One region of the Rhizobium sp. Leaf311 genome, then DNA from elsewhere that is predicted to be linked to it. Evidence: predicted binding sites of a transcription regulator. Region 1 holds the regulator's gene; each other region holds the start of a gene.

What was found. The regulator PhoB, encoded in region 1, activates phosphate uptake and scavenging genes when phosphate is short. The targets are predictions, from matches to a motif close to TGTCATNNANCTGTCAT.
Region 2: the regulator PhoB is predicted to act here: its motif matches at 2,782-2,798, upstream of ugpB (sn-glycerol-3-phosphate ABC transporter substrate-binding protein UgpB).
Region 3: the regulator PhoB is predicted to act here: its motif matches at 3,689-3,705, upstream of ASF69_RS10645 (DUF1868 domain-containing protein).
Region 4: the regulator PhoB is predicted to act here: its motif matches at 5,300-5,316, upstream of ASF69_RS10705 (alkaline phosphatase).

The regions. Positions count from the first base shown of each region.
Region 1 is NZ_LMNZ01000004.1:61,209-68,499, forward strand. It holds gene pstA (phosphate ABC transporter permease PstA) at 1-930, shown strand, start outside; gene pstB (phosphate ABC transporter ATP-binding protein PstB) at 999-1,814, shown strand; gene phoU (phosphate signaling complex protein PhoU) at 1,901-2,617, shown strand; gene phoB (phosphate regulon transcriptional regulator PhoB) at 2,749-3,432, shown strand; gene ASF69_RS06105 (cold-shock protein) at 3,957-4,166, shown strand; gene ASF69_RS06110 (hypothetical protein) at 4,393-4,614, shown strand; gene ASF69_RS06115 (DUF6481 family protein) at 4,653-5,042, shown strand; gene ASF69_RS06120 (GcrA family cell cycle regulator) at 5,510-6,043, opposite strand; gene ASF69_RS06125 (aspartate aminotransferase family protein) at 6,478-7,291, shown strand, end outside.
Region 2 is NZ_LMNZ01000007.1:300,121-307,411, reverse strand. It holds gene ugpE (sn-glycerol-3-phosphate ABC transporter permease UgpE) at 1-430, opposite strand, end outside; gene ugpA (sn-glycerol-3-phosphate ABC transporter permease UgpA) at 440-1,324, opposite strand; gene ugpB (sn-glycerol-3-phosphate ABC transporter substrate-binding protein UgpB) at 1,402-2,718, opposite strand; gene ASF69_RS11910 (YraN family protein) at 2,852-3,220, opposite strand; gene rsmI (16S rRNA (cytidine(1402)-2'-O)-methyltransferase) at 3,210-4,148, opposite strand; gene dnaN (DNA polymerase III subunit beta) at 4,403-5,521, shown strand; gene pmtA (phospholipid N-methyltransferase PmtA) at 5,710-6,303, shown strand; gene ASF69_RS11890 (histidine phosphatase family protein) at 6,319-6,909, shown strand; gene pyrF (orotidine-5'-phosphate decarboxylase) at 6,906-7,291, shown strand, end outside.
Region 3 is NZ_LMNZ01000007.1:45,887-53,177, reverse strand. It holds gene ASF69_RS10660 (sigma-54 dependent transcriptional regulator) at 1-538, opposite strand, end outside; gene ASF69_RS10655 (sensor histidine kinase) at 535-2,358, opposite strand; gene rpmF (50S ribosomal protein L32) at 2,544-2,729, opposite strand; gene ASF69_RS10645 (DUF1868 domain-containing protein) at 2,923-3,645, opposite strand; gene polA (DNA polymerase I) at 3,756-6,746, opposite strand.
Region 4 is NZ_LMNZ01000007.1:57,073-64,363, forward strand. It holds gene ASF69_RS10675 (tripartite tricarboxylate transporter permease) at 1-296, shown strand, start outside; gene ASF69_RS10680 (SlyX family protein) at 399-611, shown strand; gene ASF69_RS10685 (DUF924 family protein) at 622-1,176, shown strand; gene ASF69_RS10690 (hypothetical protein) at 1,256-1,840, shown strand; gene dnaJ (molecular chaperone DnaJ) at 1,898-3,028, opposite strand; gene dnaK (molecular chaperone DnaK) at 3,118-5,022, opposite strand; gene ASF69_RS10705 (alkaline phosphatase) at 5,374-7,131, shown strand; gene ASF69_RS10710 (hypothetical protein) at 7,223-7,291, shown strand, end outside.

The DNA.
Region 1 (7,291 bases):
CGCGGACAGTTGCGCGACCTGGTTGTGGCCGATCCAAGCATCGTTGGAACCACCCGCACCGTTGCCCTTCTGGCTTCGGGCGATCTCGACAGCGTGGTCAAGGGTCAGGTCGACGTTTCCGTCAACGAACAGAACCGTCGCATCTCCGATCAGCAGCTCGCATGGGTCAAGCAACTGACCGACGCCGGCCAGCTGGCCAAGGAGTTCAACACCGGCATCTTCTTCAACGGCGCATCCAGCCGTCCGGAAGCCGCAGGTGTCGGCGTGGCCCTCATCGGCTCCTTCTACATGATGATGATCGTTCTGGTCCTGTCGCTGCCCATCGGCGTTGCCGCCTCCATCTATCTGGAAGAGTTTGCACCGAAGAACCGCCTGACGGACCTTATCGAAGTCAACATCAACAATCTGGCTGCCGTACCGTCCATCGTTTACGGTCTGCTTGGCCTGTCGGTCTTCATCAACTTCATGGGCTTCCCGCGCTCGGCTTCGCTGGTCGGTGGCTTCGTGCTGACGCTGATGACCCTGCCGACCATCATCATCGCCACCCGTGCGGCGCTGAAGGCGGTCCCGCCATCCATCCGCGCTGCGGCTCTGGGCCTTGGCGCATCCAAGATGCAGACCATTTTCCACCATGTGCTGCCGCTGGCCATGCCCGGCATTCTTACCGGCACCATCATCGGCCTGGCACATGCCCTTGGCGAAACCGCACCGCTGCTGCTGATCGGCATGGTCGCCTTCGTCGCGAATTATCCGACAACGCCGATGGATCCGTCCACAGCCCTGCCGGTGCAGATCTACATGTGGGCGAACGAAGCGGAACGTGCCTTTGTCGAGAGAACGTCAGGCGCCATCATCATCCTGCTTATGTTCCTCATCGTCATGAATGTGGGTGCAATCCTGTTGCGTCGCCGCTTCGAGCGTCGCTGGTAGGCCATCACAACGTGCCGACCGGTTTTTCGTCCGGAAATGCGATAAAACAAACACCGGGAGCTTTAATTATGAATATGTTGTCGGAAGCAGCAGTTGAGAAGGCGCTGGACAAGAAAATGAATGATGTAATATACAAGATGATTGGTAAGGACGTTTCCGTTTATTACAGCGAGAAGCGTGCTCTTTACGACGTGAACCTGAATGTCCGCGAGAACACGGTCACCGCGTTGATCGGCCCGTCCGGTTGCGGAAAATCAACCTTCCTGCGCACGCTCAACCGTATGAACGATACGATCGACGGCTGCCGTGTCACGGGCAAGATCACGCTCGATGAAGACGATATCTACGATCAGTCCATCGACGTGGTGGAACTTCGTGCGCGCGTCGGCATGGTGTTCCAGAAGCCGAACCCATTCCCCAAGACGATCTATGAAAACATCGCCTATGGCCCACGCATCCATGGTCTTGCCCGCAACAAGGCGGATATGGACCAGATCGTCGAGTCCAGCCTGCAGAAGGCCGGTCTGTGGAACGAAGCCAAGGACCGCCTGCATGAATCAGGCACCGGCCTGTCCGGCGGCCAGCAGCAGCGTCTGTGCATTGCGCGCGCGATTGCTGTGTCTCCTGAAGTCATCCTGATGGACGAGCCATGCTCGGCGCTCGACCCGATTGCGACGGCAAAGGTGGAAGAACTCATCCACGAGCTGCGCGCAAACTACACCATCGTCATCGTCACCCACTCCATGCAGCAGGCAGCCCGCGTGTCGCAGCGCACCGCCATGTTCCATCTGGGCCATCTGGTCGAAGAAAACGACACTGACAAGATGTTCACCAACCCGGATGACCAGCGCACGCAGGACTACATCATGGGCCGCTTCGGCTGATCTGCCGCAGTTAAAACCATTCGCGTGGCACCGCTTGAGCCCGTCCGGGCTTGCGGGCCAGCGCATCGAAACTGGAGATTTCGTACATGCCGACACATTCCCATATCATGTCCGCCTATGACGAGGAGCTGAAGTTCCTCACCCGCCGCATCGCCGAAATGGGCGGTCTTGCGGAACAGATGTGCGCCGATGCGGTGCGCGCGCTCGTCAATTCCGACGCAGCACTTGCCCAGAAGGTCATATCCGACGACACGATCCTCGATCATGCCGAGCGTGAGATTGGCGACAAGGCCATCGTCACCATCGCCAAGCGTCAGCCCATGGCTGCCGACCTTCGTGAAATCATCGGCTCGCTGCGTATCGCTGCCGATCTGGAGCGCGTGGGCGACCTTGGCAAGAACACCGCCAAGCGCGTCATCGCGGTTGCCGGTACCGGCGTGCCGCGCAAGCTGGCCCGTGGCCTGGAGCACCTGTCGGAACTGGCGCTGGTGCAGCTCAAGGAAGTGCTTGACGTCTACTCCACCCGTTCGGCGGAAAAGGCCCAGGCCATCCGCGAGCGTGATGAAGAGATCGATGCCATGTACACCTCGCTGTTCCGCGAGCTCTTGACCTACATGATGGAAGATCCGCGCAACATCACGACCTGCACGCATCTCCTGTTCTGCGCCAAGAACATCGAGCGCGTTGGCGACCACGCAACCAACATTGCCGAAACCATCTACTACATGACCACCGGCAGCCAGCCGGAAGGCGAGCGTCCGAAGGACGATAGTTCCAACACGCTTGGCGCAGTAACCGAGTGAGTTGCAGCATCGGCGCCGAAGGTCGAACATGACCTTCGGTCGGCCCGATGTGTCGATCAACATGCCAGAGCGGCCGCAATGCGCCCCGAAGAACGCCTTGCGCTCTGGTCAGACTGGCGGAGTTCAAATCCATGGTGCCGAAAATCGCAGTTGTCGAAGATGAAGAAGCGCTCAGCGTTCTTCTCCGCTACAATCTGGAATCCGAAGGTTATGACGTCGACACCATTCCCCGTGGCGACGAGGCGGAAATCCGCTTGCAGGAACGCACTCCGGATCTTCTGATCCTGGACTGGATGTTGCCGGGCGTCTCCGGCATCGAGCTTTGCCGTCGCTTAAGAATGCGCCCGGAAACCGAACGCCTGCCGATCATCATGCTGACGGCGCGCGGCGAGGAGAGCGAGCGCGTGCGGGGGTTGGCGACCGGCGCTGATGATTATGTGGTCAAGCCGTTTTCGACCCCAGAGCTGATGGCACGCGTCAAGGCCATGCTGCGCCGTGCCCGCCCGGAAGTTCTGTCCTCCATCCTGAAATGCGGCGATATCGAACTCGACCGCGAAACCCACCGCGTGCACCGCAAGACCCGCGAAGTGCGTCTGGGGCCAACCGAGTTTCGCCTGCTGGAGTTCCTCATGGTGTCCCCCGGTCGCGTCTTCTCGCGCTCGCAGCTTCTGGATGGCGTGTGGGGTCACGATATCTATGTGGATGAACGCACTGTGGACGTCCATGTCGGCCGTCTGAGAAAGGCGCTCAACTTCTCCAATATGCAGGATGTCATCCGCACCGTGCGCGGCGCGGGCTATTCCATGGAAGCCTGACGGGCCTTTCGACACCCTTTTGAAGCACAACGCGCGCAGGATGTTCCGGCTGGAACACGGCGCGCGTTTCCTGTTTTATGCCAGGATCGAACAGCTACCCGCCGAGGGAACCGTCGTTTGCGTTCATCGCCAGGATAAATTCTCAGTTTCTGGCGGCGGCTCCAAACTTCGCCCTCGGGTGCGAAAAAGGGCAGGGCGCGCTTCCCTCCTCTAAGCGATTTTTCTGAGTAAAAACAACAGACAGACGCATTGCGGAAATTGAAATAGCGATACGGATAATTATTCTTCTGACCGTGCCTTTACGTTGCAAGATAAAAGCGAATTTCAATTATCTGTAATTTAAGGTTTGACTATCAGGGAATAACCCTCTATCAATTGGTCATCGATATTTTGCTTGCTGAGCTTTGGTTGCCGCGCGATTAGCACCGCGTTTTGAACTAACCCTTTCCTTCAAAAAAATCGCTATACTCGCACACAGGGCGTCAGTTCTGTGATCTATCACTTATGCTTTGAAAGGGTTCATTATGACCACAGGCACAGTAAAATGGTTTAACTCCACCAAGGGCTTCGGCTTCATTCAGCCAGACAACGGCGGCACAGACGCATTCGTACACATCTCCGCTGTAGAGCGTGCAGGTATGCGCGAAATCGTTGAAGGCCAGAAGCTGAGCTACGACCTTGAGCGCGACAACAAGTCGGGCAAAATGTCGGCTTGCAATCTCCAGGCTGCTTAAATACGGAATCTGCTTTCCTTTGACCACGGATGTACTGGCACTGTCGAAAGTATGAGACCAACCGAGGTCAGGCACGTTGCCTGGCCTTTTTTTGTGCCGCAGCTCGGCACATGCGCCAGAGCGTTTTTCATTTGCGAAAACCGCCTCCGGCCACCCAATCCACTCCGCATCGGCATTTTTTTGAAATCGATCCCGATCTCAGCCGAAGCGACAGGAAGGAAAATCCATGTCCGAAACACACAGCAAATCTCGCCAGCAGGCTGAGAAGGCATTCGGCGCCACGCAGACGCAGTTCTTCGCTCGCGGCCACGCCGTGGACGAACTCAACTCGATTGCGCAGGCGCGCGATGAAAAGACCCAACGCTTGCGTGAAGCGCGTCTTGCCAAGGAATTGCAGGATAGCCTGAACCCACCGCCAGCGCCCACAAAACGCGGTAAAAAGTCCTGATCGCGAGATCGGAATGACCCTTCAACTGGAATAGAGATTTGAGAAACACAAGAAACGCCAGAACAAACGAAGTTGCCGACCGTCGCGGCGCCGCTGCTGACGCCAAGGCCGCACTTTTGCAGGCCTACAAGGCAGCCAAGGAAGCCGCAGCGCCGATGCTCGAAGCCAAGCAGGCCGAGCAGATTGCCGTTGCCGACGCCCGCAGGGCCCGCCAGGCTGAACGCGAGCAGCAAAAGCGCGACGAGAAAATCCGCATCGAAGCAGAAGCCGCTCAAAAGCAGGCAGAACTCGATGCCGCCGCCAGCGCCGAAGAAGATGCCCGCAAGCTGGCCGACAAGAACCGCATCGCGCGTGTCATCGAAGACGAAGCGGCGCGCAAGGCAGAACGCGATCGCCGTTATGCCAACCGCAAGGCCCGCCAGGGCTAATCCGGCTACAGGCGTTCTCGTCAAACATAAAGCGGGCCACCCGGTCCCGCTTCAGCCTGCCGGCAAATGCGCCGCTGGCGTTACTTCGGGGCCAGCCTCCCTTTCCTCCGACTGCCCGGTCGATACGAGCAGCACTTTCGTTCGTTCCCATTGCGCCCTTTCGTCATTCCGTAGGTAAGCCTCAAAACGGCTGATGCGCGTCTGTTATGGCGGCAATCGCTGCGGTTCACGGCGCTGGCCTGGCCGGACAAGAAACCATCCTGTCTTACTCCAACGTGCCGCCTCCCGCAGCTGGCTCCTGTTTGCCATGAGGGCATGGTGATTTCTCACCAGCCTTGAGCGGCACAGTACATGTCGGCGGGTAACAGCCATTCGACACGGTCAGCCTCAGCCCACCGTACAATCTCTCTCCACAAACAAAAAAGCGGGCCAAATGGACCCGCTTTTGCTGTTCTAAAAGAGTTCGCTCAGGCCCTGCGGCGTTCGCTGACAGGCTGGTAAGCCATCTTCGCGTGGAACTTGCAGTAAGGAGAGGACTCGGAAGCTTCACAGCCACAGAAGTGGAAGTCGTCCTTCAGCGGATCGCCAACCGGCCACTTGCAGGTGCGCTCGGTCAACTCGGTCAGCGTCAGACGCAGCGAGGTTGGCAGCGATGTGTTGGTAACGGGCACATATTCCAGAACCTGAGCCGTATCGATCGACTGATCGTCCTTCAACGCCGTGGCGCCTGCGGTGCGGGCGGCAGGGCGGGCAGCGGCCGGGCGCGCCTGAAAATTGGTTGCGCGTGGCGCGGTTGTCGTTGCAGCAGGGCGCTTGGCCGCAGGACGTGCGGTTGCAACCGTGCCGCCAGCCTTCGCGCGACCTGGCAGGTTGAGGCGGTGAACCTTGCCGATGACGGCATTGCGGCTGACGCCGCCGAGCTGGGCTGCGATCTGACTGGCGCTCAACCCTTCGGACCACAGTCTTTTGAGTTTTTCCACTCGTTCATCAGTCCAGTTCATACAGCTTCTCCGCTCGTAGCGCAGGCAGAATCTTTCCCCGATGCCGTGGAGCAAACCACGCGCAGAGTATCCGCCAGATTGTAGGTGACTAGGTCCGCCGCTTGCAGTCTAGTAATTGAGAGTTAACCTAATCGTAGGCAGACTCCGTGACAAGAGTCGGGAGAATCATCTGGAATCGATTTTCCGGTTTTCCCCAACTTGCTTTCCGCGTGAGTCAGAAAAGCAACACTTTGTAGCTCGGTAAAAACCCTCTACCATGGCTTGAGAATGCCTGCTAACGCGGACTTTTGTTGACATCCACAGGTGAAGTGACAATAGTGCGCTCGACGTACAGAAATGCCCCAAGCCGCCGCGAGGCGGCGTTTTTGATTTTCAGGCACGGGATAACCGGTAAGCCCTATTGACAGCGCGTTTGCGCAAGGAGTGATACAGCCATGGCCGACACCGCGCCATTGTTCGATACGTTTTCCAGAGCCCCGTTGCGGTTTGAGCGAGGAGAGGGCGTTTGGCTCGTTACAGAGAGTGGCGAGCGATATCTGGATTTCGGCGCGGGCGTGGCTGTCACCTCGGTTGGCCACAGCCACCCGCATATGGTTGAGGCTTTGAAGGCCCAGGCGGAAAAGGTCTGGCACCTCTCCAATCTCTACGAAGTCGCAGGGCAGGAAGTGCTGGCCAGACGGCTCGTGGATGCAACTTTTGCGGATAAGGTCTTCTTCACCAATTCCGGTGCCGAGGCGCTGGAATGCGCCATCAAGACCGCACGCCGCTATCATTATACCCACGGTAATCCGGAGAAATTCCGCATCATCACCTTTGAGGGCGCGTTTCATGGTCGCACGCTGGCAACCATCGCTGCCGGTGGCCAGCCGAAATATATCGAAGGCTTCGGCCCCAAGGTCGAAGGTTTCGACCAGGTGCCATTCGGCGATCTCGACGCTCTCAAGGCTGCAATCGTGCCGGAAACGGCTGCATTGCTGATCGAGCCCATTCAGGGTGAAGGCGGCATACGCGTTGTCGATCCAGAGTTTCTGCGGGCCATGCGTGCCCTGTGCGATGAGCACGGCCTTCTTCTCGTTTTCGATGAGGTCCAGACCGGCGTCGGGCGTACGGGCAAGTTCTTTGCCCATGAATGGTCGGGCGTGACGCCAGATATCATGGCTGTTGCCAAGGGCATCGGCGGTGGTTTCCCATTCGGCGCGTGCCTTGCAACGGCTGAAGCTGCGTCCGGCATGACGGCAGGTGTCCATG
Region 2 (7,291 bases), on a different contig from region 1:
TCAACATGCCAAGGTCTGCCACGATCTTGTAAGTCGGCATGATGCGCACTTCAACCGGCAGCATCAGCGTAACGAAGATGATCCAGAAGGCCAATTGCCGAAATGGAAACCGGAAATAGACGATGGCGAAGGCCGACAGGATGGAGATGGCAATCTTGCCCACGGTGATGACCAGGGCCATGATCAGTGAGTTGATTGCCATGCTCGAATAGTTGGGCAGACCATTGGCAGCCGAGGCCCCCGTCAATATGTGGCGGTAATTCTCGATGAAATGCGAGCCTGGCAGAAGCGGCATGGAGGAGCCGACCAGGGTGGCGGTGTCATGCGTCGATGCGATAATCGCAACATAGACCGGGAAAGCAACCACCAGAAAGCCGCAGAGCAGGAAGGCATGCGTGAGAAAAGTGAGGAAGGGGCGATTTTCGACCATTGTCGTTCCTTAATACTGGACGCGGCGTTCGACATAACGGAACTGAATGAAGGTCAGGACCATCACAATCAGCATCAGCAAGACTGACTGCGCAGAAGATGATCCGATATTCAGGCCGAGATATCCGTCGACAAACACCTTGTAGACAAGCGTGGTCGTGGACTGCGCCGGTCCGCCACCGGTTGTCGCGTCGATGATGGGGAAGGTGTCGAACATCGTGTAATTCACATTGATGATGAACAGGAAAAACGTCGTGGGCGAAATCAGCGGCAGTGAAATGGTGAAGAAGCGTTTCACCGGACCGGAGCGGTCAATGGCCGCCGCCTCCATCAATGATTGGGGAACGGATTGCAGACCGGCCAGGAAAAACAGGAAGTTGTAGGAAATCTGCTTCCAGGCAGCGGCGATGACGATGAGGATCATGGCGTGGGTGCCATTGAGATCGTGATCCCATTCAACGCCGATAAACTGCAAATAATAGGGCAAAATACCGGTCGAGGTGTTGAACATGAACCACCACAGCACACCCGCAATGACCGGCGCCACAGCATAGGGCCAGACGAGAAGTGTCGTATAGACCCGGCCGGTGCGAACGAGGCGATCGACGGCGGCGGCAAATGCCAGCCCGAGGACCATAGAAAGCACGGTTACGGAGACGGCAAAGACCGCAGTTCTCGCGAGTGCATCGAGATAGTTGGGGTCGGCAAGAAGATTCTGGTAATGGGTGAGCCCGACGAAAACCGTGGCATAGCCGAAAGGATCTTCACGCTCGAAGGATGATTTGACTGCCTGTGCTGCGGGCCAGATGAAAAAGACAAGAGTAATGATCAGCTGTGGTGCCAGCAGCAGGTAAGGCAGCAGGCGACTGTCGAAAGTGGTTCGTTTGGTTTCCATGAAGCCTCGCACGGCGTGCTGAACAGACAAGAAGAGGACCGGCGCTAGCCGGCCCTCTTCCAGAGCATCAAAGGTGGTTAGTTTGCCGCTTCGAATTCACGCAGAAGCGTGTTGCCGCGCGTTACAGCGCTGTCGAGTGCCTGCTGAGCGTCTTTCTTGCCAGCGAGAAGCGACTGGAATTCTTCATCCACGATGGTCCGGACCTGGGTGAAGTTTCCAAAGCGCACGCCCTTTGAATTGGCGCTTGGCGTGCCACGTGTGATCTGCTCAATCGCAATGTCGGAACCCGGATTCTTTGTATAATAGCCCTGGGTCTTGCCAAGTTCATAGGCAGCATTGGTAATTGGCAGGTAACCGGTGGCCTGGTGCCATTCGGCCTGCACTTCAGGCTTGGAGAGGTAGCTGAAGAACTTGGCGACGCCCTTATAGGTGGCCTTGTCCTTACCGTTCAGCACCCAGAGAGTTGCGCCGCCGATGATGGAGTTTTTTGGCTCCTTGATCACGTCATCGTAATATGGAAGCGGGGCAAAACCGGGTGTGAAGGTTTTGGCGTTTGCGATGACGCCCGCACGGCCAGCGGACGAATTCATCGTCATGGCGCATTCCTGCGCGTAGAACATGGTGGCAGCCTGGTCACCGCCTACAGGGCCGCCGTACTTGAAGAGGCCTTCATCCTGCCACTTCTTGAGGTTGGACCAATGTTTGACCTGAACCGGGCCGTTGAACTTGAACTCAGCATTAAAGCCACCGAAGCCGTTTTCCTGCGTACCGAAAGGCTGATCATGCAGGGCCGACAGGTTTTCCGTCTGTACCCAGGTGATCCAGGCCGATGTGAAGCCGCACTTTGCAGCGCCCGATGTGACGATCTTCTTGGAAAACTCCTCGACTTCTTTCCATGTCTTTGGAGCTACTTCAGGGTCAAGGCCGGCCTTCTTAAAGACGTCCTTGTTGTAATACATGATAGGCGTGGAAGAGTTGAAAGGCAGCGACAGGATGTTGCCGCTGGTATCGGAATAATATCCAACAACCGGCGCCAGGAACGACTTGGTGTCGAACGTTTCACCTTCGTCTGCCATCAGCTTGTAGACAGGATATACCGCGCCCTTGGCGGCCATCATAGTGCCGGTGCCAACTTCAAACACCTGAACGATGGCTGGCTGCTGCTTTGCACGGAAAGCGGCGATCGCAGCGGTCAGGGTTTCCGGGTAGCTGCCCTTGTAGACGGGCACGACCTTATATTCGCTCTGCGTCTCGTTGAAATTCTTTGCGATGGCTTCGAGCTTTTGGCCCAGCTCGCCGCCCATGGCGTGCCACCAGGTTACTTCGGTCGCGGCAAGCGAAGACGACGCAGACAGAGCGACAGCCAAAGCCGCCATGGAAACATTCTTGAACATGATAATATCCTCTACCGCCCTTGTTGGGTGAGGATGCGAATAGGCTCGTTCCGTGACGGGGTTTTTACAGTTTCATGGCAGATTTATAACAGGCTGAATCGATTAGACTGGGCGATATCAGCTTTTTGCAACCTTAAAAGGCATCGATGAAATGTCTGGGCAGGCGGCGCGGGATGACGGCGATGATGTCGAAGCGCAGGGAGAGTTTGGCGGCGTCCCGGCGGCGGGAGAGCCAGAGGTCTGCGGCGGCGCGGATGCGGTTTTGCGAGGTGTGGCTGACGGCATTGACAGCGCCGGTTTCCGTTGTGCGCGCCTTGACCTCTACGAAAGCCACCACATCCCTTTTGCGGGCGATGAGGTCTATTTCTCCCAAGGGCGTGCGGTGCCGCAGCGCCAGAATGCGGTACCCCTTGAGCATGAGATAGGCGGCGGCCCAATATTCCGCCGCATGGCCTCGCCTTTCGGCGAGGCGCTTCCTGTCACGCCACCCCTCAGCCGCCATCGCTGCCCTTCATATCCAGAATGCGCTGGTAAAGCTCCTTGCGCGGCAGGCCGGTGAGTTTCGACGCCTCTGCCGCCGCCTTGGCGGCAGGCATGGTGGAAACGAGATCTTTCAGCAGCTTTTCCACGTCTTCCATATCGGGGATTTCATCATAGGAAGGTGGCTCGATGAGCAGCACGATCTCGCCCTTGACGATGCGGTCTTCGTTGTAAAACTCGGTGAGTTCGCCCAGCGTGCCACGGCGGAATTCCTCGAAGGTCTTCGTCAGTTCGCGGCAGACGACGGCGCGGCGGTTAGGCCCTAAGACTTCCGAGGCGACCTTGACGGTGGCGCTGATGCGGTGCGGTGATTCAAAGAAGATCATCGTCGCCGGTATCTTGGCGAGTTCGGAGAAACGGTCGCGTTTGCCCTTGTCCTTGACCGGCAGAAAGCCCGCAAACATGAAAGCGTCGCTCGGCATTCCCGAGCCGACGAGCGCGGCGAGCGGTGCGGACGGGCCGGGAATGGGCACGACCCGGTGTCCGGCCTCAAGCGCCATCTGGCCCAGCCTGTAGCCGGGATCGGAGACGAGTGGCGTGCCGGCATCCGAAACCAGAGCCACGGATTTGCCGGCATCGAGCGCGGCGATGAGCTTGGGGCCTGCCTCTTCGGCATTGTGTTCGTGATAGGAATAGGGCCGGTTGCGGATGCCGTAGCGATCCAGCAGAATGCGGGTGACGCGGGTATCCTCGCAGGCGAGCACATCCGATGAGGCCAGTGTTTCCAGCGCACGCACGGTGATATCGCCGAGATTGCCGATGGGAGTCGCGATAAGATAGAGAGCAGCTTCGATGGGGCGTGCAGGCACGGTGAAGCCGCCGACCTTGAAGCTGCGCCCGGTGCCCTCTGCCTCATCCGTGGTGTGGTCGCCCAAAGCGTCGTCTGTCACTGCGTCATTCCCGTTCTGTCTCGATTGCCTGCCTTTATGGGCAAGACGGACCGCGTGAACAAGGCCGATCTTGGTTAAGGCACCGCTCTAGCCGATGTATAGCGGGGAAAATGCGGAAATGACGCATCGTGGCCCCTTGCATTTTCTAGGATAACTCTGCCATTTTGCCCGTCCACATTATCCGGCCCACGCCGGAGACACTATCTTGGCGATCCCTCCCTTCAGGATCGCATCGGTTGAAAGCGGGCATGTCCATGCGTATTACTCTCGAGCGGTCGAACCTTCTGAAATCGCTGAACCACGTTCACCGTGTGGTGGAACGGCGCAACACGATCCCTATTCTGTCCAACGTATTGCTGCGCGCTTCCGACGCGAAGCTGGACATGAAGGCGACCGACCTTGATCTGGAAATTACCGAAGCGACACCAGCCATGGTCGAGCAGGCCGGTTCCACCACCGTGCCCGCACATCTGCTTTATGAAATCGTGCGCAAGCTGCCCGATGGCTCCGAAGTTCTGCTGGCGACGAACCCCGATGGTTCGACCATGACGGTGGCCTCGGGTCGCTCGAAATTCTCGCTGCAGTGCCTTCCCGAGACGGATTTTCCGGACCTGACGGCAGGAACGTTCAGCCACAGCTTCAAGCTGAAGGCATCGGACCTGAAGATGCTGATCGACCGCACGCAGTTTGCGATTTCCACCGAGGAAACCCGCTACTACCTCAACGGCATCTTCTTCCACACGATCGAAAGCGGCAGCGACCTGAAGCTGCGCGCCGTTGCCACAGATGGTCACCGTCTGGCCCGCGCCGACGTGAACGCGCCATCGGGTTCCGAGGGCATGCCGGGCATTATCATTCCGCGCAAGACGGTTGGCGAGTTGCAGAAGCTGGTCGACAATCCCGAGCTGGAAGTCACCGTCGAAGTCTCCGACGCGAAGATCCGCATGACCATCGGCGATATCGTGCTGACCTCCAAGCTGATCGACGGCACCTTCCCGGATTACCAGCGCGTCATTCCGACCGGCAACGACAAGGAAATGCGCGTCGATTGCCAGACCTTTGCCAAGGCCGTGGACCGCGTTTCGACCATTTCTTCCGAGCGCGGCCGCGCCGTAAAGCTCGCCATTGCCGACGGGCAGCTGACGCTTACCGTCAACAACCCGGACTCAGGCAGCGCGACGGAAGAAGTCGCTGTCGGCTATGAGCATGACGGCATGGAAATTGGCTTCAACGCCAAGTATCTGCTTGATATCACCGCCCAGCTTTCCGGCGAAGACGCCATCTTCCTTCTGGCCGATGCCGGATCTCCGACGCTGGTGCGCGACACCGCAGGCGATGACGCTCTCTACGTGCTGATGCCAATGCGCGTATAGCGGCTGAGAGAGATGACTGAATGACGAAATGCCGGTGATGCCCTCACCGGCATTTTCGTTTGCGGAATTTTTATAGTTTGTTAAGATTTTCCAGTTGCGACATTTTTCATTGGCTTTACGACAGAACGAGACAACATATCGCCATAGTTTCAACAAATGTTGTGTTGACGTGAACAGAGGGGACGCGGATGGGATTGAGCCTTAAAGAACGCTTCGGCAGAAAATTCGAAGAGGAAATCCGTTTCTTCAAGGGCATGGTGAACCAGCCCAAGAAGGTGGGAGCCATCGTTCCGACATCGGGCGTCACGTCCCGCCGCATGGCAAGCGTCATCAACCCGCATTCCGGCCTGCCGGTGCTGGAGCTTGGACCGGGCACCGGCTGTATCACCAAGGCCATTCTCGGCCGCGGCGTAAAATCCGAGGCCATCACGGCCATCGAATATTCGACCGACTTCTATCAGCAGCTTCTGCGCAGCTATCCCGGTGTCAATTTCATCAATGGCGACGCTTTCGATCTGGACAAGACGCTGGGCGACCAGAAGGACCAGATGTTCGACTGCGTGATTTCTGCCGTGCCGATGCTGAATTTCCCCATGGCCGCGCGCATTCAGCTGCTCGACGACCTGCTGAAACGCATTCCCAAGGGTCGTCCGGTGGTACAGATTTCCTATGGTCCGGTCTCGCCCATCGTGGCGCAGCCGCACCTCTACCACATCCGCCATTTCGACTTCGTGGTGCGCAACATTCCACCAGCGCAGCTGTGGACCTATACCCGCGCCTGAGTTAGGCTTGCGGGCATGTTTGCGCTCTATATCACCCATCCACAGGTCAGAATTGAAGCGAATGTGCCCGTTCCTGAATGGCAATTGTCCGACATAGGACTGGAGCGGGCGCGCAGGGCAAGCCTGACGCCCTGGGCGAAATCGCTGCGTCGCATCGTTTCCAGCAGCGAGACAAAGGCGCTTGATACCGCAAAGATCATTGCGCGCGGCGCCGGTATCCAGCCGGAAACCGCTGACGGGATGCATGAGAACGACCGCAGCGCCACGGGCTTTCTGCCACCGGAACAGTTCGAGCGGGCCGCCGACTGGTTCTTTGCCCACCCCATGGCAAGCTACAAGGGTTGGGAAACGGCGGCGGATGCGCAGGCGCGCGTCGTTGCTGCCATCGAGGCTGTTCTCAGCCGCCACGATCCAGCAGCCCCGATTGCCTTTGTCGGCCATGGCGCGGTGGGCACCTTGCTGAAATGCCACCTGTCGCGCGAGATCATTACGCGGCGGGAAGACCAGCCTGCGGGCGGCGGCAATCTCTTCTGTTTTTCCCTTGCGGACAGGCGGCTCACATGCGACTGGACAGCGATGGAAACATGGCAGGGAATGACGCAATGACCGCACGCGAGCGCCTGATTGTCGGGCTGGACCTACCGACGGTAAAACAGGCCGAAAGCATCGTCACCGCATTGGGAGATGAGGTCATCTTCTACAAGATCGGCCATCAGCTAGCCTTCGCGGGCGGGCTGGAATTCGCGCGCGAGCTGGCCGCAAGCGGCAAGAAGATCTTCCTCGACATGAAGCTTCTGGATATCGACAACACCGTTGCCTCGGGCGTCGAAAACATCGTCAAAATGGGCATGACCATGCTCACCCTCCATGCCTATCCGAAAGCAATGCGCGCCGCCGTCAAGGCAGCCGAGGGCTCAGGCCTGACGCTTCTGGGCGTGACCGTGCTGACATCCATGGACGATGCCGATCTGGCTGAAGCAGGATATGC
Region 3 (7,291 bases), on a different contig from region 1:
CCTTGCCGACACCGGTATCGCCTATGATCAGCGTATCGGCATCGGCAGCGCCGATTGCGCGGATCCGGTAGCGCAGATCCACCATTGCCTGTGTGCGGCCGGGCAAGCGGGTCTCGAGATCATCCCGTTTTCCGGCAACCGCGCGAAGGCGGCGGTTTTCCAGAACCAGCGAGCGCCGGTCTATGGCGCGTTTGATGATGCCCGCGAGATACTGGACGCTGAAGGGCTTTTCGATGAAGTCATAGGCTCCATTTCGCATGGCGCTGACGGCCAGCTGCACATCGCCATGGCCGGTGACCAGAATGACGGGAATTTCCGCATCCAGCTCCCGCACCTTCTGCAGCAGGGTCATGCCGTCCATACCGGGCATTCTGATGTCACTGACGATGACGCCATCGAAACTATAGCCGATCAACTCGAACACATGATCGGCATGATCGACGGTGACGACATCAAGTCCGGCAAGCTCAAGGGCCTGGGCCGTGGACAGCCTCAGATCTTCCTCGTCGTCGATCAGTAAAACCCGTGAGGCATTCATTCGGCAGCAATCTCCACCGGCACGTCGGCATCCAGTTCAATGTCAAAGCGGGCACCGCCCTCCGGCAGGTTCGTGACGCTGAGCCGCCCGCCGAAATCCTTGACGATGTTGTAGGAGATGGACAGCCCGAGACCAAGCCCCTTGCCGACACCCTTGGTGGAAAAGAACGGATCAAATATGCGCTCCATGATGGCGGGCGGGACGCCGGGACCGTAATCGCGGACCGACAATGTGACCTTATCTCCCTGCTGGCGAGCTGTGAGTTCAATGCGGCGATCTTCCTGCCCCTGAACGGCATCGGCGGCATTGGAAATGATGTTGACGAGAACCTGCTGCAGCCGGACCGGTCCAGCCTTAACCAGCAGAGGCATCGCGCCGAGATCCATGAGGAGCCGGGCGTCCGCCGCCCTCAATCTGGCATTGACGATTTCCAGCGTATCGCTGACCACGCTCTCGACCGAAACCGGCCCCAGCTTCTCATTGGGTTTTCTGGCGAAGTTGCGCAAATGCTTACCGATGGCAGCCATCCGGTCAATCAAGGCCGAGATGCGCTTGAGATTATCCGACGCCTCTTCCACGCGACCACGCTCTATCAGCAGCGAAGCACTTTCTGCATAGGTCTTGGCCGCCGCCAGCGGCTGGTTGAACTCGTGGGAAAGGGCCGCAGACATCTGGCCGAGTGCCGCAAGCTTGCCAGCCTGGATCAAGTCCTTCTGGGTCTTGCGCAATCGCTTCTCTGTCTGCCGGCGCTCGGCAATCTCATGCTTGATATCGCGATTGACGCGGGCAAGATCGGCTGTGCGCTCCTCGACACGTCTTTCCAGCTCGGCCTGCGCCTCGGCCTGATGAACCAGTCGCTCCCGCAGCCTCCGGCGCCGCTGCAGCATGGCCGCAATCAGCGCGCCGACCAGACACAGGCAAAGCACGATGGCGACCATCGTCGTTTTCACCTGCGTGCGGATGGAGCTCGTATCAATGAGCACATTGACGGTCCAGCCGGCCTCGGGCATGGCCTGCGACAGGGAGATATACTCGCGTTCCTGCTGTCCTTCCTGAATGGTCATCAAAGTCTGGGCGCCGAAGGTGCCATGCGTCACTGCCAACTGTTTCAGGTTGGCGTCCGAGTAGCGCCTTGAGCTCTCCGTCCGGGCGATGCGTTCCGGCGTCAGCGGCTGGATGGCGGCATAAAGCCATTCCGGCGTCCCCGTCATGAAGATGATGCCTTCCGGGTCGTTGACGAAAATCCGGTTCTCGCCGTTGCCGAAAGACGCTTCGATGCCTTCGATATCCACCTTGAAGACGATGACGCCCTTGATATCGCCGTTGAACAGGATGGGAGAGGCAAAATAATAGCCGCGCTTGTGGGAGGTGGTTCCGAGAGCAAAGAACTTCGATTGCTGGCCTTTTGCGGCATCCTGAAAATATGGGCGATAGCTGAAGTTCTGGCCGACGAAACTCGCCGGACCATCATAATTGCTGGCGGCAATCGTCTCGCCATCCAGCGTCATGATGTAGATATCGGATGACTTCAGCAGGTCGTTGATGGATTTGAGGTAGATATTGGCGCGCAGCCGCAAGTTCTGATCATCGGGGTGCGCCACCAGCTCCTCGATATCATCATGATCGGCCATCAAGGCTGGCAGCGGTTCGTAGCGGCTCAGATGTCCGCCAAGTGCCGAGACCGCCAACCGCAGCGTCGTGCCGCCCTGTGCCGCCACCTCATCGAAATAGCTTTCTGCAACCAGATCGCTTCCGCGGGTCAAGGCAATGCCACCAAGGCTGAGGCATACAAGCACAATGCCGATCCAGCGATATTTCACCGGTCTATCCCCTCCACATGCCAGACTTATCGAGCCTGCTCCCACGCAGAAGTCTAGAGCCATTCAGGCGCAAATGGAAACATCGGACCGCGCATATTTTTGTCGGCGCGAGAGGTCAGCACGGGCCAAAACAAAAAAGCCGACCCAAAGGCCGGCTTTCTCGAAAACTGTAGATGGCGCAGAGATTATGCGCTTTCCTTCGGCGTCAGAACCTGACGGCCACGGTACATGCCTGTCTTCAGGTCGATGTGGTGTGGGCGGCGAAGTTCGCCGGAGTTCTTGTCTTCAACGTAGGTTGCAGACTTCAGGCCATCGGCCGAACGACGCATGCCGCGCTTGGACGGGCTTGTTTTTCTCTTAGGTACTGCCATTTGTGTAACTCCAATTCAGCGGGGAAACACGGTAATCAGCCAGAACCAAGGCCTGATGTCTCATGTTTCTTTATTCGGAAATTTGGCGCGCTTATACATGCCTCTCAGGGCTTTGACCAGCCCCGGCACACATTTTTTCAAGAACAGCCGAATCACTGGCGCGATTTGAAGCCAACGCCCCCGGCAATCCGTATCAGACCGGATCGAAAACGATCAATTCCTCAAAATGCTTCATATCGCTGAATTCACAGAATGCTGGGGGACGCAATTCCAGAACGGGCGCGGCCCCGCGCAATTCCTCAAGGCTTTCATCCAGCATTCTTTGCAAGCGGGGCAGAAAAGCCGGTTCAAACCAGCGCATAAGATAAGCGAAGGTGATGTGGAATTCGTAGCTGTCGTGGTCCGGGTGCCGATAGCCGAAGAGATCCGCAAAGGCATCGCGCCAATGCGCCACCGTGCGGTCATCCTCCGCCGTTGCTCCCTTGAGCGTCAGGCCGATGGGCGTCACCCGTATTACCTGCATCGCAAAAGGCGGGAGATCGGGAAATCGCTGCAATTTTTCGAGATAGAAATCCGTCATCCCGGCAATAGGCGTGTCGCTCGGCATATCCTTGGGCCAGTAGGGCCAGTCGCGGCGATATTCGATAATGCCTTGAAAGACTGTCATATGCAGGCTGGAGACGGGGGTGAAGGCCAGATGTGCTCTAGCCTCTGGCAAATCCAGAAGCTTTTGGCGTGTCCTGACAACTGCGCATTGCGTGCGAGAGCCTTCCGCCAGATGGCAGACGACCGTGTTTCCCGGCTCGTGCAGAAACTCGGCATTCAGATTGTAGCGAACACCGAGGTGGCGCGGGGGCCTATCGTTGTTTGCAGCGGAATAAGCGGCGAGATGAGGTGTTACGGTTGGCGCGTGCATGGTGCGAAGGCTCCTGAAACTGGACACCTCCTACGCCCGTCCGGCGACACTTGGATGACATAAAAACCGGATCGGGACAATCAAGCGTTTCCCTGTGAAAGGAAGAGGCTCTAGTGAGCCTCGTCCCAGTTGTCCGCGGCCCTTGCGTCGACCTTCAGCGGCACCCTCATGTCCACAGCGGGCATGGCCGCATTCTCCATGATGGAAACGACGAGTGACAGCGTCTTGTCGATCTCGTCTTCGGCGACTTCGAAGATCAGTTCGTCATGCACCTGCAAGAGCATCCGGGCGGAGAGGTTGCCATCTTCCAATGCGGGTTCGACACGGATCATCGCACGACGGATGATATCGGCGGCGGAGCCCTGGATCGGCGCATTGATGGCGGCGCGCTCGTTGAAGGCGCGCACCGAAGGGTTGGACGACTTGATCTCCGGATAATTGATGCGGCGACCGAAGATGGTTTCAACATAGCCCTTGTCACGCGCAAAGGCCTTGGTGTTTTCCATATAGTCTCGGATGCCCGGGAAGCGCTCGAAATATTTCTTGATGTACTCCCCGGCCTCGGACCTTCCAATACTCAGCTGGTTGGCGAGCCCGAAGGACGAAATCCCGTAGATTATACCGAAATTGATGGCCTTGGCGCGGCGTCGAACCTCAGACGGCATTCCTTCAACGGGAACGCCGAACATTTCGGACGCCGTCATGGCGTGAATGTCGATACCGTTCTCGAACGCGTTTCTCAGCTGCGGAATATCGGCAACATGGGCAAGGACGCGCAATTCGATCTGGCTATAGTCCGCAGACAGAAGCTTGTTACCCGGAGTCGATATGAAGGCCGTGCGGATCTTTCGCCCTTCTGCTGTCCTGACCGGGATGTTCTGAAGATTCGGCTCGGACGACGACAGGCGTCCTGTCGTTGTCGACGCCAGCGAATAGGAGGTGTGAACCCGTTTCGTATCGGCGTGGACGTAGCCCGGAAGCGCATCCGTATAGGTGGATTTCAGCTTGGTCAGCTGGCGCCAGTCCACGATCTTGCGCGGCAGTTCCACGCCCTCGGCAGCGAGGTCTTCCAGCACCTGCGCCGAGGTGGACCATTGCCCGGTCTTGGTCTTGGAACCGCCGGGCAAGCCCATCCTGCCAAACAGGATATCGCCCAGCTGCTTTGGCGAGCCGATGTTGAATTTCTCGCCCGCAAGCTCGTAAATTTCTTCCTCGAAAGCGGCGGCCTTCTGTGCAAGCTCTCCGGAAAGGCGTGAGAGAATCTGGCGATCAACCGTAATGCCGCGCTCTTCCATGCGGGCAAGGACCGGCAGCAGCGGGCGTTCCAGTTTCTCGTAGACGGAAAGCAGGCGGTCCGCGGCAAGCCGCGGCTTCAAGACCATCCAGAGCCGCAAGGTCACATCCGCATCTTCTGCGGCGTAAGCGGTCGCCTTGTCGATATCGACAAAGTCGAAGGTCACGCCCGATTTTCCGGAACCGGCGACGTCCTTATAAGCGATGGGCGTGTGCCCGAGCCACCTTTCGGACAGCGCGTCCATTCCGTGCAATCCTTTGCCAGCTTCCAGCACATAGGACATCAGCATGGTGTCATCGAAGCTCTGCATGACGATGCCGAGCCGCTTTACCAGCAGATAATCATACTTCAGGTTCTGCGCGACCTTGAGGACAGTGGGATCCTCCAGAAGCGCCTTTAACCGCTCAATTGCCTCGCGGGCGGGGATCTGGTCTGGGGCAAGTTTGATGCCATCGCTGAAGAGATCGCCGCCGGACCCTGTCTTGTGGGCAATAGGCACATAGGCCGCAATGATCTGCTGACCGCTCGCATCCTTGCCGTTGTTGGCGATGGCAAGGGAAAAGCCGACGAGTTCGGCCTGCATCGGATCGAGCGACGTCGTTTCCGTATCGAATGCCACGAGACCCGTTTCACGGGCCATGGCAATCCATCTGTCCAGTTCCTCGATGGTGCGGATGGTCTGATAGCTGGTGATGTCAATCTTGTCTGCCGAGAAGATGGCTTCCCTGCTGGATGCAAGCCCGGCGGGCGTCGTGCCTTCCAGTTGCGAAGCAACGGCTGATGCGTTCTCGACAGCGCTCTCATCCAGCGGCATGGTCTCTCCGCCTGCAAGATCTGTCGCGGCTTCCAGATCGGGTCCGTGAGCCGCTGCCCCACGCTCGACCGGTACATGGGCCGCATCGATCACCGCAGCGTCGGCACCCGTTGTTTCGGCAACCCTGCGCGTCAGCGTGGTAAATTCCATCGCCTTTAGGAAAGCGATCAGTTTCGGGCCGTCCTGCGGCTCAAGCACCAGCGCATCGAGCGGCATCTCCAGCGGGACATCGGTTCTCAGCGCCACCAGTTGCCGCGAAAGCCGCGCGAGCTCTGCATTGGCGATGATGTTCTCGCGCCGTTTCTGCTGCTTGATTTCACCAGCCCGCGCAAGCAGCGTGTCGAGATCGCCATATTCATTCAGCAATTGCGCTGCGGTTTTGGGACCGATGCCGGGAATGCCGGGAATATTGTCGGTGGAGTCGCCAGTCATGGCCTGCAGATCGATCATCTTTTCGGGTGCGACACCCCATTTTTCGACGACGTCGGGGATGCTGATCTGCTTGTCCTTCATCGCGTCATACATGTGGACATTGGCAGTCACGAGCTGCATCAGGTCCTTGTCTGACGAGATGATGGTTACGTCAGCACCAACAGCCTCGGCCTGCCGGGCATAGGTCGCGATGATATCGTCGGCTTCAAAGCCTTCCGTTTCGATGCAGGGCAGGTTGAAGGCGCGCGTGGCGTGGCGGATCAGGCCAAACTGCGGCACCAGATCTTCCGGCGGCGCGGAGCGATTGGCCTTGTAGAGATTGTAAAGCTCGTTGCGGAAGGTTTTCGAGGAATAGTCGAAAATGACCGCAAAATGGGTTGGCGTCACCCCGACGTCGGTGTTTCGCGCGTCCTTCAACAGCTTCCACAGCATGTTGCAGAAACCGGACACGGCATTGACCGGCAGTCCATCCGATTTGCGGTTGAGCGCTGGAATGGCATGGAACGCCCGGAAAATGAACCCTGAGCCGTCTACGAGGAAGAGATGATCGCCTTTTTTCATGGGAAGCATGGATAGCGCGCAATGGCGAAAAGGTCTATCGCCGCGATGGCCCGGGCAGCAACATTCTTCATTGGCTTTGACAGTACCCTGCTCCCGTTGAACAAGTCCGATCGCGGGGTTCCGCAGCCCACATGTCAAGCGCGCTGGCGCAGACCAGATTGCGTTGCTTTGGGCGCTGCGACACAGGATTTAAGGCGGCTGGTGGAAGCGCAGCACTGGCCTTTTGCCGCTCACCAGAACGTTACAAATTTGTAATCCGGGCTTCCCTTGAAAAGCCGCATTTGCAGCCTCATTTCTTTGAGGACGGCGACTGATCACGCCGTAGTCTGATTGCAGGCTCGTCCCCCGCCGCGTCAGACCGGACAAAGGCCTACCCCCCTCTCCGGGCCTTTGTCCCTCAATATAAGCGCCATGGCCGTCCCCTCCCGGCCATGGCGTTTTTGCGTCTGGTCCCTGACGATCTTCGGCTGGCACATGCTTCGCGAAAGCCAGCAGGCTTATGCAGCTTGGGTGCAAGATGCCCGGCCTTCCGCCGTACCGTCAGG
Region 4 (7,291 bases), on a different contig from region 1:
ACAGCGTGAATTCCAACGTCTACGATCTCTATGCTGTCGCCTTTTTCGGGCTTATCGGTTACGCGCTCGTCAAGCTTCGTTGCGAACCGGCGCCATTGCTGCTCGGCTTTGTGCTCGGTCCGCTTCTGGAGGAAAACCTTCGCCGCGCCATGATCCTGTCGCGCGGCGATGCCACGACATTCTTTACCCGGCCAATCAGTGCGACCCTGTTGCTGATTGCGCTCGCCGTCCTCGTCGTGGTGTTCCTTCCAAGCGTCAAGAAAAAGCGCGAAGAGGTGTTCCAGGAAGAAGACTGATCGTCTCTGACTGAGAAACCGTTCAGGGCCGGGCGTCTCGTCCGGCCTTTACTTGTCTTGACGCCGCAAAGGTGGCAAAGCGGAGCATCCAAGGAGACGCTCATGGCTGACGACAGCGAAAACCGTATCATTGCCCTCGAAGAGACCGTGGCGCATCAGGCAAAGACCATCGAGGAATTGTCCGACCAGCTCACGGAGCAGTGGAGAGTGGTCGAGCAGGTCCGTGCGAAGCTGGACAGGCTGACCGAGCGGTTTCTCAATCTGGAGGAACAGTCTCTCGAGGCACCCGCCATCACCAAGCCACCGCATTATTGAGGCCACGACGATGACTGCAAACACCATTACAACATCGGCCTCAGACGTCCTGTCATTCTGGCAGGCGGCGGGCCCGGAAAAATGGTTCGACAAAAACGCGGAATTCGACGAGGCTTTCCATGATAGGTTCCGCGACCTGCATTTTGCCGCTGCCAGACGCGAGCTTGAAAGCTGGCTCGATAGGCCGGAGACCAGTCTGGCCCTGCTCCTGCTGCTCGACCAGTTTCCACGAAACTGTTTCCGCAATACGGCGCACATGTATGCGACGGACCCTCTCGCGCTCCACTATGCACGCGAGGCCATCTCTCGCCAGCACGACATGGCAAGCGGGGACGAACTTCGTATCTTCTTCTACCTGCCTCTGATGCATTCTGAGACGCTGGAAGACCAGGAGCTTTGCTGCAAATTATGCGAGCCGTTGGGTGAGCGTTTCCTTCCCTTTGCAATTGAGCACCGCGACATCGTCAAGCGTTTCGGTCGCTTCCCGCATCGCAACGAGATCCTGCTGCGGGAAAGCAGTGAGGAGGAGAGGCGCTTTCTGGAAGAGGGCGGCTTTGCGGGCTGATCGTCTGGAGTAGACTTGACCGAAATCAAGTCACTGACGCCATCATGGATTATATCTCCGGTATCAACGGAGCGTGGACATGGCAAACCTTCTGGAATTTACTGGCGTCATCCTCTTGCTGCTGCTCACACCGGGGCCGACGAATACCCTCATGGCGCTCGGTGGCTATTCCCGCGACATTGTCCGCGCGTTGCCGTTGATCCTGGGTGAGCTTTGCGGGTATCTGGCTATCATCGTGCCCGTCGCCGCCCTTGCGGCACCTTATCTCGCGGCCCATCCCGGATTGTCGCTCGCTGCAAAGGTCGCAGCCTGCCTGTGGGTGCTCTTCCTGGCTTGCCGTCTGTGGTTCAGGCAGGAGGCTGAGGGGAAGGCGCGGGAGGTTACGGTCATGGATATCATGGTGACCACCATGCTCAATCCGAAAGCCTTGATCATCGCCGTGGTCGTGATGCCGAGCGGCACGTTCAGCGAACTCCTGCCTTGGCTATCGCTGTTTTCGGGCCTCGTTGTCTTCGCGGCCTGTGGCTGGATCACCCTCGGCTGCAGTCTTTCCAAAGGAAAAAACATCGCCTTGACGCCGCAGGCAATCCAGAAGATCGCTGCGACTTTCCTGCTTTTGTTTGCCGCGATCCTGGCCACGTCCACCCTGCGCGCGCTCGCATAAAAAAACCGCGCCACTCTTTCGAGGGCGCGGTTTTGCTCAGATCAGTCCTTGCACGGTTCAGCCGTCGAAGAATTCCTTCATCCGGGCAAAGAAGCCCGTCGATTCCGGATTGTTCTCCTTGGAAGACAATTGCTCGAATTCCTGCAGCAATTCGCGCTGACGCTTTGTCAGCTTCTGCGGTGTCTCGATCTGGATCTGGATGTAGAGGTCACCCAGCTGGGCCGAGCGCAACACGGGCATTCCCTTGCCCTTGAGACGGAACTGCTTTCCGGCCTGCGTACCTTCGGGAACCGTCACGCGCGATTTCGTGCCGTCCAGCGTCGTCACATCGAATGTACCGCCAAGCGCCGCCGTCGTCATGGAAATCGGGACGGCGCAATAGAGGTCCGCCCCATCGCGCTGGAAGAACTCGTGCGGACGGACCGACAGGAAGATGTAGAGGTCACCCGATGGGCCACCGCGCATTCCGGCCTCGCCTTCGCCCTGCAGACGAATACGCGTACCGTCTTCAATACCCGCGGGAATGTTGACAGACAGGGAGCGTTCTTCCGTCACGCGCCCCTGACCATGGCACTTCGTGCACGGGTCAGTGATTGTCTGGCCGCGGCCATGGCAGGTCGGGCAGGTGCGCTCCACGGAGAAGAAGCCCTGAGCAGCACGCACGCGGCCCGAACCCTGGCAGGTGGCGCAGGTCTTCGGCTGCGTGCCGGGCTTCGCGCCCGATCCGGTGCAAACGTCGCAAGTGATGGAGGTGGGAACGCGGATCTGGGCAGTCTTGCCCGCAAAGGCTTCCTCAAGCGAGATTTCCATATTGTAGCGAAGATCGGCACCGCGCTCGCGGCCGCCGCTGGAGCGACGTGCACGACCGCCACCCATCATCTCGCCGAATATGTCCTCGAAGATGTCGGAGAATCCGCCGCTGCCGCCGCCGAAACCGCCGCCAGCATTGCCCATGCCGCCCTGCTCGAAGGCTGCGTGACCGAAACGGTCATAAGCCGCGCGCTTCTGTGGATCTTTCAGCGTTTCGTAAGCTTCGTTGAGCTCCTTGAATTTCTTCTCGGACTCCGCGTCACCAGGATTCTTGTCGGGATGATACTTCATCGCGAGTTTGCGGAAGGCGCTTTTCAGCTCTTTTTCGTCAGCGGATCGGCCGACGCCAAGTGTTTCGTAAAAGTCTGCTTTCGCCATTAATGAACAAGCCCCGGAAATGGATTTCCGGCTGCACGAGGCAGCCGGATTTCAGTCAAGCGTCAATTGGGATTTCAATTCGTTCGCCGTTAGGCGGACTTCTTGTCGTCCTTGATTTCCTCATAGTCGGCATCGACGATGTCGTCCTTGCCGCCCTCAGTAGCGCCTTCGCCACCTTCAGCCTGCTGGGCCTCGTAGATCGCCTGACCAAGCTTCATGGAAACTTCCATCAGGGTCTGCGTCTTGGCCTGGATATCGTCTGCGTCAGGCTCGGATGCTTCCACAGCCGTCTTCAGTGCAGCGATCGCATCTTCGATAGCCTTGCGGTCCGTCTCGGAAACCTTGTCGCCATATTCACTCACCGACTTTTCGGTAGAGTGGATGAGGCTTTCGGCCTGGTTCTTGGCTTCGACAGCTGCGCGACGCTTCTTGTCGGCTTCGGCATTCGCTTCAGCGTCCTTGACCATCTTTTCGATGTCGGCGTCGGACAGACCACCAGATGCCTGAATGCGGATCTGCTGTTCCTTGCCGGTACCCTTGTCCTTGGCGGAAACCTGCACGATGCCGTTGGCGTCGATATCGAAGGTGACTTCGATCTGTGGAACGCCGCGTGGCGATGGTGGCAGGCCGACGAGGTCGAACTGGCCCAGAAGCTTGTTGTCCTGCGCCATTTCGCGCTCACCCTGCGAAACGCGGATGGTCACGGCAGACTGGTTGTCTTCTGCGGTCGAGAAGGTCTGGCTCTTCTTGGTCGGGATCGTCGTGTTACGGTCGATCAGACGTGTGAAAACGCCACCGAGCGTTTCGATACCGAGCGACAGAGGTGTCACGTCGAGAAGCAGAACATCCTTGACGTCGCCCTGCAGAACGCCAGCCTGAATGGCTGCGCCCATGGCAACGACTTCGTCAGGGTTGACGCCCTTATGAGGCTCCTTGCCAAACAGCTGCTTTACGACTTCCTGGACCTTCGGCATACGGCTCATGCCGCCGACGAGAACCACTTCATCGATCTCTGCAGCGGTAACGCCCGCATCTTTCAGCGCTGCCTTGCACGGTGCAACGGTGCGCTGGACCAGATCGTCCACCAGGCTCTCGAACTTGGAGCGCGTCAGCTTCAGCGTCAGGTGCTTAGGACCGGTCGCATCTGCCGTGATGAAGGGCAGGTTGATTTCGGTCTGCTGCGAAGACGAAAGCTCGATCTTTGCCTTTTCGGCAGCTTCCTTCAGGCGCTGAAGCGCAAGCTTGTCGCCCTTAAGGTCGATGCCCTGATCCTTCTTGAATTCACCGGCCAGATATTCGACCAGACGCATGTCGAAGTCTTCACCGCCGAGGAAGGTGTCGCCATTGGTCGACTTCACTTCGAAGACGCCGTCGCCGATTTCCAGAACGGAAATATCGAAGGTACCGCCGCCCAAGTCGTAAACAGCAATCGTCTTGCCGTCCTTCTTGTCGAGGCCGTATGCGAGAGCCGCAGCAGTCGGCTCGTTGATGATGCGCAGGACTTCAAGACCGGCAATGCGGCCAGCATCCTTGGTTGCCTGACGCTGGGCGTCGTTGAAGTAAGCGGGAACCGTGATGACGGCCTTCTCGACCTTTTCGCCGAGGTAGGATTCAGCGGTTTCCTTCATCTTCTGAAGGATCATGGCCGAAATCTGCGAAGGGGAGTAACCCTTGCCCTGTGCCTGAACCCATGCGTCGCCATTGTCGCCCTTGACGATCTCGAACGGAACGAGGCCCTTGTCCTTTTCGACGGTCGGGTCTTCGTAACGGCGACCGATCAGGCGCTTGACGGCGAATAATGTGTTGGTCGGGTTGGTGACGGCCTGACGCTTGGCGGGCTGGCCAACCAGACGCTCGCCATCGTCGCTGAATGCGACCATGGAAGGGGTCGTCCGCGCGCCTTCTGCGTTTTCAATAACTTTAGTGTCCTTGCCGTCCATCACTGCGACGCAGGAATTGGTCGTGCCAAGGTCGATACCGATTACTTTTGCCATTCTCTTCTCTCCTTGAAGCGAGCTGTCGGAACCCCGGGAGGCATTCCATTGACAACTCCTTGACTTGGATGGTCTTCCGGTTAGTGCAGCATCTGCCGCTGTCTGGGGGGTATATAAGGAGCGATTTTTCCCGCTGCAAGGCGGATCAAGGTCTCGATCGCACCAAAAAACGAAGAAATAAGACTTGCAAAAAACAGATATTGCTCGCTCACCGCTTTTCCAGGGCAGCAGAATATAAATCGCCCGGTTGTATTGCGCGCGCATGATTCGCGCCGATCGTCATTTCCCTGTCATGCAGGGTGCCTATAGGCGAGGTGCTTTTCATCAAAACATCTCATTTCGAGGTTCTCCATGCGCAAACTTATCGCCGCACTCGTTGCCACCACCATGCTTGCCGGTGCCGCACAGGCCGCAACCGTCTATCCTCTTGATCGTGCGACGATTCTCAGCGGTTCTCCTTTTGACTTCAAGGTCGAGTTCAAGGGCGTCGTGAAGCCGGAAGACGTCAAGATCACGGTCAACGGCCAGGATTACAAGACCGTCTTCGGTTCCGACGTAACCTTCACGGCGGAAGAAAAGGGCAAGGAAGACAAGGTGCTCGGTTCTGCCGTGACGCTCCGCGGCCTCAAGATTGCCAAGGCTGGCGATTACAAGGTCGAGGTTTCCGCCGGTTCTGAAACAAAGAGCGTCAACTGGACCGTCTATGGCACGAGCGAAAAGCCGAAGGCCAAGAATGTCATCTTCCTGCTGGGCGACGGTCTTTCTGTCGCGCACCGCACCGCTGCCCGCATCATGTCCAAGGGCATGACGGAAGGCAAGGCGAACGGCCGCCTGAATATGGACGAAATGGACCGCATGGCCTTCATCGGCACGTCTTCGACAGAAGCCATCGCGACCGATAGCGCCAACACCATGTCCGCTTACATGACCGGCCACAAGGCTCCGGTAAACGCTCTGGGCGTTTACGGCGACCGCACGCCTTCCAGCCTTGACGACCCTAAGGTCGAAACGCTGGGTGAAGCCCTGCGCCGCCAGACGAAGAAGTCCATCGGTATCGTTACGACCTCCGAATTGCAGGATGCGACACCTGCCGCCATCGTTTCCCATACTCGCAAGCGCGGCGACAAGGCCGAAATCACCGGCATGATGCTGGATGTAAAGCCTGATGTCGTCCTGGGCGGCGGCTCTGCCTATTTCCTTGGCAAGGACACACCCGGTTCCAAGCGCAAGGATGACAAGGACTATATCAAGCTGTTCAAGGATGCGGGCTACACGCTGGCAACCGACAAGAGCGAGCTCGAAAAGGCTGAAGGTTCGAACACCGGCAAGCTTCTCGGCCTCTTCCATACCGGCAACATGGACACGCTTCTCGACCGTAACTTCCTGAAGAAGGGCACTGTCGACAAGTTCCCGAACCAGCCGGGTCTCGTTGACATGACGACCGCAGCGCTCGGCGAGCTTTCGAAGAACCCTGAAGGCTTTTTCCTGATGGTTGAAGCCGCCAACATCGACAAGATGTCCCACCCGCTTGATTGGGATCGTGCCGTTGTCGAAACCATCGAATTCGACAAGGCCGTTGGCGTTGCCCGCGAATTTGCTGCCAAGAACCCTGATACGCTGATCGTCGTGACCGGTGACCATACCCACGGCGTTTCCATCATCGGCACCGTCGATGACGAAAAGCCGGGCGATGAGATGCGCGCCAAGGTCGGCACCTATGCCGAAGCTGGCTTCCCGAACTACGAAGACAAGGATGGCGATGGTTATCCTGACCGGATCGACGTCAGCCGCCGTCTGTTCCTGAATGCCAACAATGGTCCCGACCATTACGAAACATTCCGCCCGAAGATGGACGGTCCTTTCGTTCCGGCAATCCAGAACGAGAAGAAGGAATACATCGCCAACGAAGCCTACAAGAATGTTCCCGGCGCCGTCTTCGTGCAGGGCAACATCCCCAAGGATGGCGACAGCGGCGTTCACGCGGTTGACGATATCGTTCTGCAGTCCACAGGCCCCGGTTCCGAAGAGTTCAAGCGCTACATGGAACAGAGCGACGTATACCGCGTGCTGGCCGATGCTTTCGCGCTCGGCGCAAAGCAGACGCAGTAAGCAAAAACGTCAAGAGATGTTCCGACCCGTCATCGGCGGGTCGGAATTGTCGTTTCAGGCCAAATACAATAGCAAAAAAACGGAGACCGTCATGGTGTACCGGCCAGACAAGCTGACACGCAGACAGGCGCTGACACTTGCCAGCATCGCTCTCGCCAGC